Regions from separate parts of the Streptomyces sp. NPDC091377 genome, predicted to be linked through region 1. Evidence: riboswitches for the same ligand, from Rfam matches in the RefSeq annotation. Region 1 holds a riboswitch; the other holds the start of a gene.

Region 1 (5,429 bases):
AGGCCGCGCCGCGCCTCCTCGTCGAACGCGATGATCTTGGCCATGTGAAGTGGTCCCTCCAGGACTGGGGGTGATTCTTCGGACCGCGCCCGCGCCCGCGACGGACGGCTCGCCTGCCTCGTGGTTCCTTGCCCCACCCGGCTTGCGGCCTCACCGACCCGGTCCTTCGTTGTCACTCTCACCTTCAGAGTGCTAACGCCAATGATTAGCACTCGACCATGCCGAGTGCAAGCGGCTACCGAAGGTCTCACCCCCGGCTCAGCCGTACGCGAACGACCGGACCCGCCCGGGTCCGCCCGGCCCCCACCGGTGCGGACCTGCACGGACCGAGCCGGACGGAGCCGGACGGAGCCGGACCGAGGCCGGTGGGGCCGGCCCGGGGCAGCCGGAGCCGAAGGAGGCGACCCGATCCGGACGGAGCCCGCAGCCCGCAGCCCGAAGCGCGAAGCCCGGAGCCCGGAGCCCGGTGGAGACGGCCCGGGACAGATGGAAGGGCCCGCACCCCCGAGAGGGTGCGGGCCCTTCCTGTAGAAATGTTCAGGCGGTGACGCGAACCATGTCGGCCTGCGGGCCTTTCTGGCCCTGCGAGATCTCGAACTCGACCCGCTGGCCCTCTTCCAGGGTGCGGTAGCCGTCCATCTGAATCGCGCTGTAGTGGACGAAGACGTCCGCACCACCGTCGACCGCGATGAAGCCGTACCCCTTCTCCGCGTTGAACCACTTGACGGTGCCCTGAGCCATGCCTAACTCCCCTATTACTGGCCCTTGCACAGATCCACACTTCGCGGACCCGGGTCAGACCTCACCCCCCGATCGGTGGGGGCGTGCGCCGGAACGCGTCGACCGCGGCTGAATGTATCTGTCCAACTGCCGTCTGCAACAGGTCAATCGGACGAGAAATCCAGGCAGCACCGGTCGGGAATATACGGAGAATTCAGAGGACTTCGGGGCAAGTCGGGCCGGGCAAAGGGCGCATAAGGCATAAAAGGGCCGCCGACTTTGGCTACTTCTCGTTGCTTCCCGACCGCATGCAGATGCGAAGACGCTCCGCGCTTCCCCAACTCTACCGTGCTCAACCATGCAGAATTGCCCCCTCCGTTTCTCTTACGGAGGGGGCAATTCACAGCACGCTCGGTGACTCAGCCACCGGCGACGGCGGGAATGATCGAGACGCCGGCGCCGTCCGGGGTGGCGGTCTCCAGGCCCTGCTCGAAGCGGACGTCGTCGTCGTTGACGTAGACGTTCACGAAGCGCCGGAGCTTGCCCTGGTCGTCCAGGACCCGGGCGGCGATCCCGGTGTGGTTCTTCTCCAGGTCCGCGATGACCTCACCGAGGTTGGCCCCGGCGGCGGAGACCTCGGCCTTCCCGTCGGTGTAGGTCCGCAGGATGGTAGGGATACGAACGGTGACGCTCACGATGTGACCTCCGGTCAGGGTGCTCGCCCCCGGCAGGGGCGCGGGACGGATGAAGGCAGGGCCCGAGGGCCCGTCGGCCCTAGCCCAGTCCGGCCTCGCGGAACGAGTCCAGGCTGGGCCGGATGGTCGCGGTCAGCCCGGTGTCGGCGACGGCGTCCAGCGTCTTGAGTCCGTCCCCGGTGTTCAGCACGACCGTGGTCAGCGAGGGGTCGAGCAGACCGTTCTCGATCAGCTTCCTCGTCACACCGACCGTCACCCCGCCCGCCGTCTCGGCGAAGATCCCCTCGGTCCGGGCGAGCAGCCGGATCGCGTCCACGACCTGCTCGTCCGTCACGTCCTCCACCGCGCCACCGGTACGGCGGGCGATGTCCAGGACGTAGGGGCCGTCCGCCGGGTTGCCGATGGCCAGCGACTTGGCGATGGTGTTCGGCTTCTGCGGGCGCACCACGTCGTGCCCGGCCTTGAACGCGGCCGACACCGGTGAGCAGCCCTCGGCCTGCGCGCCGAAGATCTTGTAGGGCCGGTCCTCGACCAGACCCAGGGCGATCAGCTCCTTGAGCCCCTTGTCGATCTTCGTGAGCTGGGAGCCGGAGGCGATCGGCACCACGAGCTGGTCGGGCAGCCGCCAGCCGAGCTGCTCGCAGATCTCGTACGCCAGGGTCTTGGAACCCTCGGCGTAGTAGGGCCGCAGATTGACGTTGACGAAGCCCCAGCCCTCGCCGGCCGGGTCGCCGATCAGCTCGGAGCAGAAGCGGTTGACGTCGTCGTAGTTGCCCTCGATGCCGACCAGCTCGCCGCCGTAGACCGCGGCCATGACGACCTTGCCCTGCTCCAGGTCGTGCGGGATGAACACACAGGAGCGCAGCCCGGCGCGCGCGGCGGCGGCGCCGACGGCGCCGGCGAGGTTGCCGGTGGAGGAGCAGGACAGGGTGGTGAAGCCGAAGGCGCGGGCCGCTTCCAGGGCCTGCGCGACGACCCGGTCCTTGAAGGAGTGGGTCGGGTTGCCGGAGTCGTCCTTGACGAAGAGGCCGCCGGTGACACCCAGCTCACGGGCGAGGTTGTCGGCCTTGACCAGCTTGGTCCAGCCGGGGTTGAGGTTCGGCTTGTCGGCGACGTCCGCCGGGACCGGGAGCAGCGGGGCGTACCGCCAGATGTTCGCGGGGCCGGCCTCGATCCGCCGGCGCAGTGCCTCGGTGTCGTAGCCCGAGAAATCGTATGCGGTCTCCAGCGGGCCGAAACACTCCTCGCAGGCGAAGACCGGGCCGAGCGGGACGCGGTGGCCGCATTCCCGGCAGGACAGGCCGGAGGCGGGTCCGAGATCGACGGTGGGGGCGGAAGTGCCGTGGTTCGCGACAGTCTGCACAGCCATGTGAGGCGAGGCCCTTTCTCCTCATCTTCCTCACGACGCATCTCGTCGTGAGACGGATTTGGCACCTTCCCGAGCCGGGAGCCTCGCGACGACGATCGTCAGTGATCGGTACGAGACCGGCTGGAGGGTTGCCGGGGCTTCATCGGGCCGTTTCCCTCTGCCCCTCTGGATGAGCTGTATGCGGTTATATGAGCGGTTGTGGATGCTGCGGACCTCCGACATGCGATGGTCATCAGCGTTGTTCAAGACTGTAACCGAAGGCCAGGACAGTTGAGATAGCCGTCCGAACCGCGAGATGGATCACATCCCGCGGTGAGATCCCTGTCATGCGTCCGAGCAGTGATCCGAAACAGTGAGGAGCCACGGACCGTGCTGGAAGAAGTCGAGCGCTGGCTGAGGACCCGCACCTGGTCGTCGTCCGACCGCCCGCTCCACCGTGTTCTGGCCGCCAAGCGCGCGACGGGCCAGACGGTCAGTGTGGTGCTGCCCGCGCTGAACGAGGCGGCGACCGTCGGTGACATCGTCGCCGTGATCCGCCGGGACCTGATGGTCCAGGTGCCGCTCGTGGACGAGATCGTGGTCGTGGACTCGGGCTCCACCGACCGCACCGCCGAGGTGGCCGCCGCCGCGGGGGCCCGGGTGGTGCACCGGGACGCGATCCTGCCGAGGATCCCGGCCGTGCCCGGCAAGGGCGAGGTGCTGTGGCGCTCGCTGCTGGTCACCTCCGGCGACATCGTCTGTTTCATCGACGCCGACCTCAGGGACTTCACCTCCGGATTCGTCTCCGGGATCGTCGGCCCGCTGCTCACCGAGCCCGGGGTCCAGCTGGTCAAGGGGATGTACGACCGTCCGCTCGCCGGCGCGGCCGGGCAGGGCGGCCGGGTCACCGAGCTGATGGCCCGCCCGCTGCTGAATCTGCACTGGCCCCAGCTGGCCGGCTTCGTCCAGCCGCTCGGCGGCGAGTACGCGGCCCGGCGCGCGCTGCTGGAGCGGCTGCCGTTCCCGGTGGGGTACGGGGTGGAGCTGGGCATGCTGGTGGACGCGCTGCACCTGGTCGGTCTGGACGCGCTCGCCCAGGTGGACGTGGGGGTGCGCAAGCACCGGCACCAGGACGGGCAGGCCCTGGGCCGGATGGCCGCCGCGATCTACCGCACCGCCCAGCTCAGGCTGGCCCGCGGCCATCTGGTGCGCCCGGCGATCACCCAGTTCGAGCGGGGCGAGGAGGGCTTCGAGCCGCGGACGTACTCCGTGGACACCGAGGAGCGGCCACCGATGGCCGAGATCGCGGAGTACGCGGCGCGGAAGGTGGCGTGAGGCGGGGCGCCCCGTGCGGGATGCGGCGCTGCGGGTTCCGGTTCCGGTTCCGTTTGCGGCCGGATGCCACGGCGCATGTGCCGGAACCGTACGTTTGAGCGTTTCCGGGGTGGGCTAGGTTCAGGCGTATGGCTGCAACCCTCGGTGCTGCTCGGGTCCTGGTCGCCTCCAACCGCGGCCCCGTCTCCTACGACGTCCGCGACGACGGGACGCTGCACGCCAGACGCGGCGGCGGCGGACTGGTGTCCGGGCTGTCCGCGATCGGGCCGGACACGGAAGCCCTGTGGGTGTGCTCGGCCCTCGGCGAGGGCGACCGGCAGGCCGTACGGCAGGGCGTCGGCGAACCGGGTGTCCGGATGCTGGACATCCCGGCCGAGGTGCACGCCGACGCCTACAACGGCATCGCCAACTCGGTCCTCTGGTTCGTCCACCACATGCTGTACCAGACCCCGCTGGAGCCCGTCTTCGACGCGGAGTTCCGGCGGCAGTGGGCGGCGTACGAGACCTACAACCGGGCCTTCGCCGAGGCGCTCGCGGCGGAGGCGGCCGAGGGCGCGGCGGTCCTGGTCCAGGACTACCACCTGGCGCTGGTGCCGGGCCTGCTGCGCGCGCTCCGCCCCGACCTGCGCATTTCTCACTTCTCCCACACCCCGTGGGCGCCGCCGGAGTACTTCCGGATGCTGCCGCGGGACATCGCCGGGCAACTGCTGCGCGGCATGCTGGGCGCGGACCGGCTGGGCTTTCTGACCCGGCGCTGGGCGGACGCGTTCCGGGCGTGCTGCGAGGAGTTCGCGGGCGGTGCCGGGGAGACCGTGATCGCGGTGCACGGGCTCGGCGCGGACGCCGACTTCCTGCGCCGTCGCGCCCACGAGCCGGACGTGGCCGAGCGCATCACGACCCTGCGCGAGGACATCGGGGCGGGCCGCCGCACGATCGTCCGGGTGGACCGCACCGAACTGTCGAAGAACATCGTGCGCGGGCTGCTCGCCTACGAGGCGCTGCTGGAGTCCCGTCCCGAGTGGCGCGAGCGGGTCGTCCATATGGCGTTCGCCTACCCGTCCCGCCACGATCTCGCGGTGTACCGGGACTACACGGCACAGGTGCGGCGCCGGGCGGAGGCGATCAACGCCCGCTTCGGCACCCCGGGCTGGACGCCGGTGCTCCTGCATGTCGAGGACGACTTCGCCCGCTCCCTCGCCGCGTACCGGCTGGCCGATGTCGCCCTGGTCAACCCCATCCGCGACGGGATGAACCTGGTCGCCAAGGAGGTCCCCGTCGTCTCCGACGAGGGCTGCGTCCTCGTCCTCTCCCAGGAGGCCGGCGCCTGGGAG
Region 2 (5,429 bases), on a different contig from region 1:
GGCCCTCGTCCGTGGTACGGACGCCCGTCCGGACCTCCGCCCCGGCTGGATAGGGTGGACCCGCAAGGGCAGACCCGTCCCGCCGACGGCGCGGGACCTCACCCAGGAGCGGCTGATGAGCGCTGTGACCCCCGCTGGAGGCGACACCGCGGCGGGCCGTTCCTGGCCCGGCGTACTGAACTCGCTGCTGTACGGACGCGACCAGAGCGCCGACGCCACGGCCTGGGCGATGGACCGGATCATGCGCGGCGAGGCGACCGACGCGCAGATCGCCGGATTCGTCGTGGCACTGCGCGCCAAGGGCGAGACCGTGGAGGAGATCAACGGTCTGGTCCGGGCGATGTACGAGCACGCCCACGTGATCGAGGTGCCCGGCCGCACCGTCGACATCGTCGGCACCGGCGGCGACGGCGCCAAGACCGTCAACATCTCCACCATGTCGGCGATCGTGGTGGCCGGCACCGGCGCCACCGTCGTCAAGCACGGCAACCGGGCCGCGTCCTCCGCGTCGGGCGCCTCGGACGTGCTGGAGAAACTGGGCGTGAACCTGGAGCTGACGCCCGCGCGGGTGACCGAGGTGGCCCGTGAGGCCGGGATCACCTTCTGCTTCGCGATCAAGTTCCACCCGGCGTTGCGGCACGCGGGCGCCGCGCGCGGCCAACTCGGGATCCGTACCGTCTTCAACATCCTCGGTCCGCTCACCAACCCCGCCCGGGTGCGTGCCCAGGCCGTCGGGGTCGCCGACCCCCGGATGGCGCCGGTGGTCGCGGGCGTCTTCGCCGAGCGCGGCAACTCCTCGCTGGTCTTCCGGGGCGACGACGGCCTGGACGAGCTGACCGTCACCGCCACGTCCCGGGTGTGGGTGGTGCGCGACGGGAAGGTCACCGAGGAGACCTTCGACCCCCGGGACGTCGGGATCGACCTGGTGCCGGTCGAGGCGCTGCGCGGCGGCGACCCGTCCTTCAACGCGGAGGTCGCGCGGCGGCTGCTGGACGGGGAGCGCGGGCCGGTCCGGGACGCGGTCCTGCTGAACTCGGCGGCTGCGCTGGCCGCGCTGGATCCCACTTCGGCGTCGCTCTCCGAGCAGATCCGGGCGGGGATGGAGAAGGCGGAGCGGGCCATCGACTCGGGGGCGGCGAAGCGGACGTTGGAGCGGTGGGTTGCTGTGAGCAACGGGTAGCTCCGCGGGTCGCTCCGCGGGTTGGTGTCGGGGGGTTGGGGGGCGGGGGTGCGTGGTCGTCTGCGACGGCGTGGGGGGTGGTTGCGCAGTTCCCCGCGCCCCTTGGGGGTGGTGGGTTGGGGTGGGTTGTTGGGTGCGACGGCGTGGGGGGTGGTTGCGCGGTTCCTCGCGCCCCTTGGGGGGTGGTGGGTTGGGGTGGGTTGTTGGGTGCGGCTTCGTGGGGGGTGGTTGCGCGGTTCCTCGCGCCCCTTGGGGGGGGTGGGTTGGGGTGGGTTGTTGGGTGCGGCTTCGTGGGGGCTGGTCGCGCAGTTCCTCGCGCCCCTTGGGGGGGGGCTGGTCCTTGTGGTGCTTTGTTCGGGGTGGGAGTTGCGCTTTGGGGTGGGGGCGTCGTAGATTTTCTGATCAGGTCATGAGCGACAGCCATCAGGCCCCGGCCGGCTGTCCGGCAACCCTCCGTCCGTGGCGGGGTGCCCCGGGTGAAGACCAGGCCGTAGGCAGCGAGGTCTATGGCAAGCGCGGACCCCTCGTGTCACCGGGGTCCCGGTCGTCGAGGAGCCTTTTCGTGAGCAAGCGAATGCGGTAGGGCCGCAGAGCCCCGCCTCCGCATCCCCTTTTTCTTTCTTCGCCCGCGCTTGAGCGTCCCGCTCGTGCGGTGAAGTCCGCCTGCCTTCACGGGAGTTCAGCCATGCCCATTTCCGCCGCCGCCCCGTCCGTCTGCGCCCCGCTGCCCGTGCTCGGGCGGGACGTCACCGTGCCGCTGGTCACCGGGGGCGAGGTGACCTATGCCGCGCTCGACTACGCCGCCAGCGCGCCCGCGCTCCAGCGGGTGTGGGACGACGTGGCGGCCTACGCGCCGTACTACGGCAGCGTGCACCGGGGGGCCGGGTATCTGTCGCAGCTGTCGACCGACCTGTTCGAGAACGCCCGCGCGACCGTCGCCGGGTTCCTCGGCTGCCGGGAGGACGACCAGGTCGTCTTCACCCGGTCCACCACCGACTCCCTGAACCTGCTCGCCGCCGCCCTGCCCGCCGACTGCCAGGTCTTCGTCTTCGAGACCGAGCACCACGCCTCCCTGCTGCCCTGGAAGGACGCCCGCGTCACCTACCTCGACGCCCCGCGCACCCCGCGCCAGGCCGTCGAGACCCTGGAGCGCACCCTCGCCGACCGCGACCCGTACGGCCCCGCCCTGGTCTGTGTCACCGGTGCCTCCAACGTCACCGGCGAGCTGTGGCCGATCAAGGAGCTGGCCGCCGCCGCCCACGCCCACGGCGCCCGGATCGTCCTGGACGCCGCGCAGCTCGCCCCCCACCACCCCGTCTCCGTCACCGACCTCGACGTGGACTGGGTCGCCCTCTCCGGGCACAAGCTGTACGCCCCCTTCGGCTCGGGCGTCCTGGCGGGCCGTGCCGACTGGCTGCGCGCGGCCGACCCCTACCTCGCGGGCGGCGGCGCCAGCCGCAAGGTCACCCGGCGCGCGGACGGGGGAGTGGACGTGGAGTGGCAAGACAGCGCCGCCCGCCATGAGGCCGGCTCGCCCAATGTGATCGGCGTCCACGCCCTCGCCTCCGCCTGCAAGGCGCTCACCGAGGCGGGCTTCGACTCCCTGGTCGCCCGGGAGGAGCGGCTCATCGACACCGTCCGCGCCGGGCTCGCGGACATCCCCGAGGTGCGGATCCTGTCCCTGTTCGGCGACGACGCCCCGCGCGTCGGGGTGATCTCCTTCGTGGTCGACGGCTGGAACAGCTCCCACTTCGCCGCCGCGCTCTCCGCCGAGTACGGCATCGGCGTACGCGACGGACTGTTCTGCGCCCACCCGCTGGTGCGCACCCTGCTGGGCAGCGACCCGCAGACGCAGGGCGAGTGCGGCGCCCCCGAGGCGGCGCCGGGGGAGAAGTCCCTCAACGCCATCCGGGTCAGCTTCGGCGCGGGCACCCCGGACGAGCATGTGGAGCGGTTCGTCCGGGCCGTGCGGGAACTGGTCGCCGACGGTGCCCGCTGGAGCTACCGCACGGTCGACGGCCGCTGCGTCCCGGACACCTCCGCCTGAGCCGGCAGGCGGGCCCCCAGCACGATCATCCGCAGCGCCCGCTCGGTGGCGTCGGTGAGCAGCTCGGCGGCCCGCACCAGCGCCTCCGCCAGCGCCATCGGGGCGGGCAGGATCCCGTGGAAGGCGTCCACCCCGGGCACGTCCCCGGCACCCTTGCCGAGGGTGCCGGCCAGCGCCAGCACGGGACGGTCGTAGAGCTTGGCGCGGCGGGCCACCTCGCCCGGCACCTTGCCGCGCCGCGTCTGCTCGTCCAGCGCGCCCTCGGCGGTCAGCACCAGATCGGCGCGGGCCAGCCGGGCGTCCAGGTCGAGATGGTCGAGCAGCACGTCGAAGCGGGGCAGCAGCCGGGCCCCCAGCGCGGCGAGCCCGGCCCCGAGCCCGCCCGAGGCGCCCGTGCCCGGCCCGGACCGCAGATCGACACCGACCGGCCCGAGATCGCGCTGAAGGACGTACGCCCAGGTCTCCAGGCCCTCGGACAGCCGCTCGACCTGCGCCGGGGTCGCCCCCTTCTGCGGCCCGAACACCCGCGCCACGCCCCGCTCACCGCACAGCACGTTGTACGGGTTGCAGGCCACCAGCAGCTCCGTCCCGGCGAGCCGGGGGTCGAGCCCGGCCGGGTCGATCCGGTGCAGCCGCACCAACTCGCCGCCGCCCCGGGGCAGTTCGAACCCGTCGGCGTCCAGGAGCCGCGCCCCGAGCGCCTGGAGCGCGCCCGCGCCCCCGTCCGAGGTCCCGGAGTCCCCGCACCCGACGACGATCTTCCGTACGCCCGTGTCCAGCGCCGCCCGGATCAGCTCCCCGACCCCGTAGGTGGTCGTCGCGCCGGGGTCGCGCAGGCCGGCCGGCACCAGCGACAGCCCCGCCACGGCCGCCATCTCCACGACGGCGGTGCGCCCGGCGTCCAGCAGCGCGAAGTGCGTGCCGACACTCTCGCCGAGCGGTCCGGTCGCCGACAGCGCGACCAGTCGCCCACCGCCGGCCGAGGCGAGCGCCCGCGCGGTGCCCTCACCCCCGTCGACCAGCGGAATCAGATCGACCTCCGCCTCCGGCAGCACCCGCCGCACCCCGGCGGCGATGGCCTCGGCGGCGGCCTGGGCGGACAACGACTCCTTGAACCCACTGGGGGCGACGACGATACGGGAGAGCATGAGGGAGGCTCCTTCGGCCGGAGGCAGGGGAGGGACGGCGGCCCCGTGAGGGGCGCGGGCAGCCACGGCGGGCCCGCGGCCGTCCCACGAGGGACGGGGAACGGCGCTACCGCACAGGAACGCCGAGCACGGGCCAGACGGCCAGCGCGAACACCAGCACCAGCAACGCGGTCAACGGCGCCAGCACCGCCGAGAGTCTGAGCAGGTCGCGGGGGGTGTAGGTGGCGACGCCGGGAACGTCGGCGAACAGGGCGACCGGCTTCGCGGAGGCGGGCAGGGTGTGGCAGAACCCGGCCGCCGCCGTGGACGCCAGCGCCGCGGCGACGGGATTGACCCCGACCCCGACCGCCGCCGCCACGACCAGCGGCACCAGCACGGACGATCGGGCCGAGCGCGACTGGAGCACCAGGTGAGCGGCCGTGCTGATGACGATCACCGCGGCGAGGAACACCTCGGGACCCACCCCGGTCGGCAGTCCGGACACCAGCCACTTCGCGGCGCCGGAGTCCGACAGGGCCACCCCCATGGCCATCGTGGCCGCCATGAACAGCAGCAGCGACCAGGGCACGGTCTTGAGGGCGTCCTTCAGGTTCACCGTGCCGAGGGCGGGCGAGGACGCCACCACCGCCCCTATCAGCGCGACCAGCGCGGGCGGCACCTGGTGCAGCGGCTCGCTGCACCACAGCAGCACGACCGTCGCCAGCAGCAGCGCGCAACGCGACTCGGCGGGCGACCAGGGGCCGGTGACCGGCTCGTCGGTGTGCCGCTGGATGTCCTCGGCGCTGATCTCGATGGGCAGCGCGCGGTCCTTGCGCCGGGTCGTGGTCAGCAGCACCGCCTCGGCCGCCAGGTGCGAGGAGGCGACGGCCAGCGGCAGCCCGAGCAGCAGCCACTCGGTGAAGCCGACGCGTTCGCCGGTGGACTCCCACAGCACGGACACGGTGATGAGGTGGGCCCCGGCGCCGATCAGCGTGGCCACCGCCGACAGCAGGATGACCGTCGGGAAGAGCAGCGCCAGCATCACCACCAGCCGCCGGTGCGCGGAGAGCGCCTT

Evidence for each region. A riboswitch is a leader RNA that binds a small molecule or an ion and turns the genes downstream of it on or off. The one in region 1 is predicted to bind S-adenosylmethionine.
Region 2: another riboswitch for S-adenosylmethionine. It lies ahead of ACIQNG_RS30260 (aminotransferase class V-fold PLP-dependent enzyme); the one in region 1 lies ahead of thrC (threonine synthase).

The regions. Positions count from the first base shown of each region.
Region 1 covers NZ_JBIVUE010000032.1:16,014-21,442, reverse strand. The annotation lists gene groL (chaperonin GroEL) at 1-44, opposite strand, end outside; gene ACIQNG_RS37625 (cold-shock protein) at 538-741, opposite strand; gene ACIQNG_RS37620 (MoaD/ThiS family protein) at 1,140-1,415, opposite strand; gene thrC (threonine synthase) at 1,495-2,784, opposite strand; SAM riboswitch class I at 2,803-2,960, opposite strand; gene ACIQNG_RS37610 (glucosyl-3-phosphoglycerate synthase) at 3,154-4,098, shown strand; gene ACIQNG_RS37605 (trehalose-6-phosphate synthase) at 4,227-5,429, shown strand, end outside.
Region 2 covers NZ_JBIVUE010000017.1:92,841-98,269, forward strand. The annotation lists gene trpD (anthranilate phosphoribosyltransferase) at 116-1,180, shown strand; SAM riboswitch class IV at 1,586-1,702, shown strand; gene ACIQNG_RS30260 (aminotransferase class V-fold PLP-dependent enzyme) at 1,866-3,227, shown strand; gene ACIQNG_RS30265 (glycerate kinase) at 3,182-4,375, opposite strand; gene ACIQNG_RS30270 (SLC13 family permease) at 4,482-5,429, opposite strand, start outside.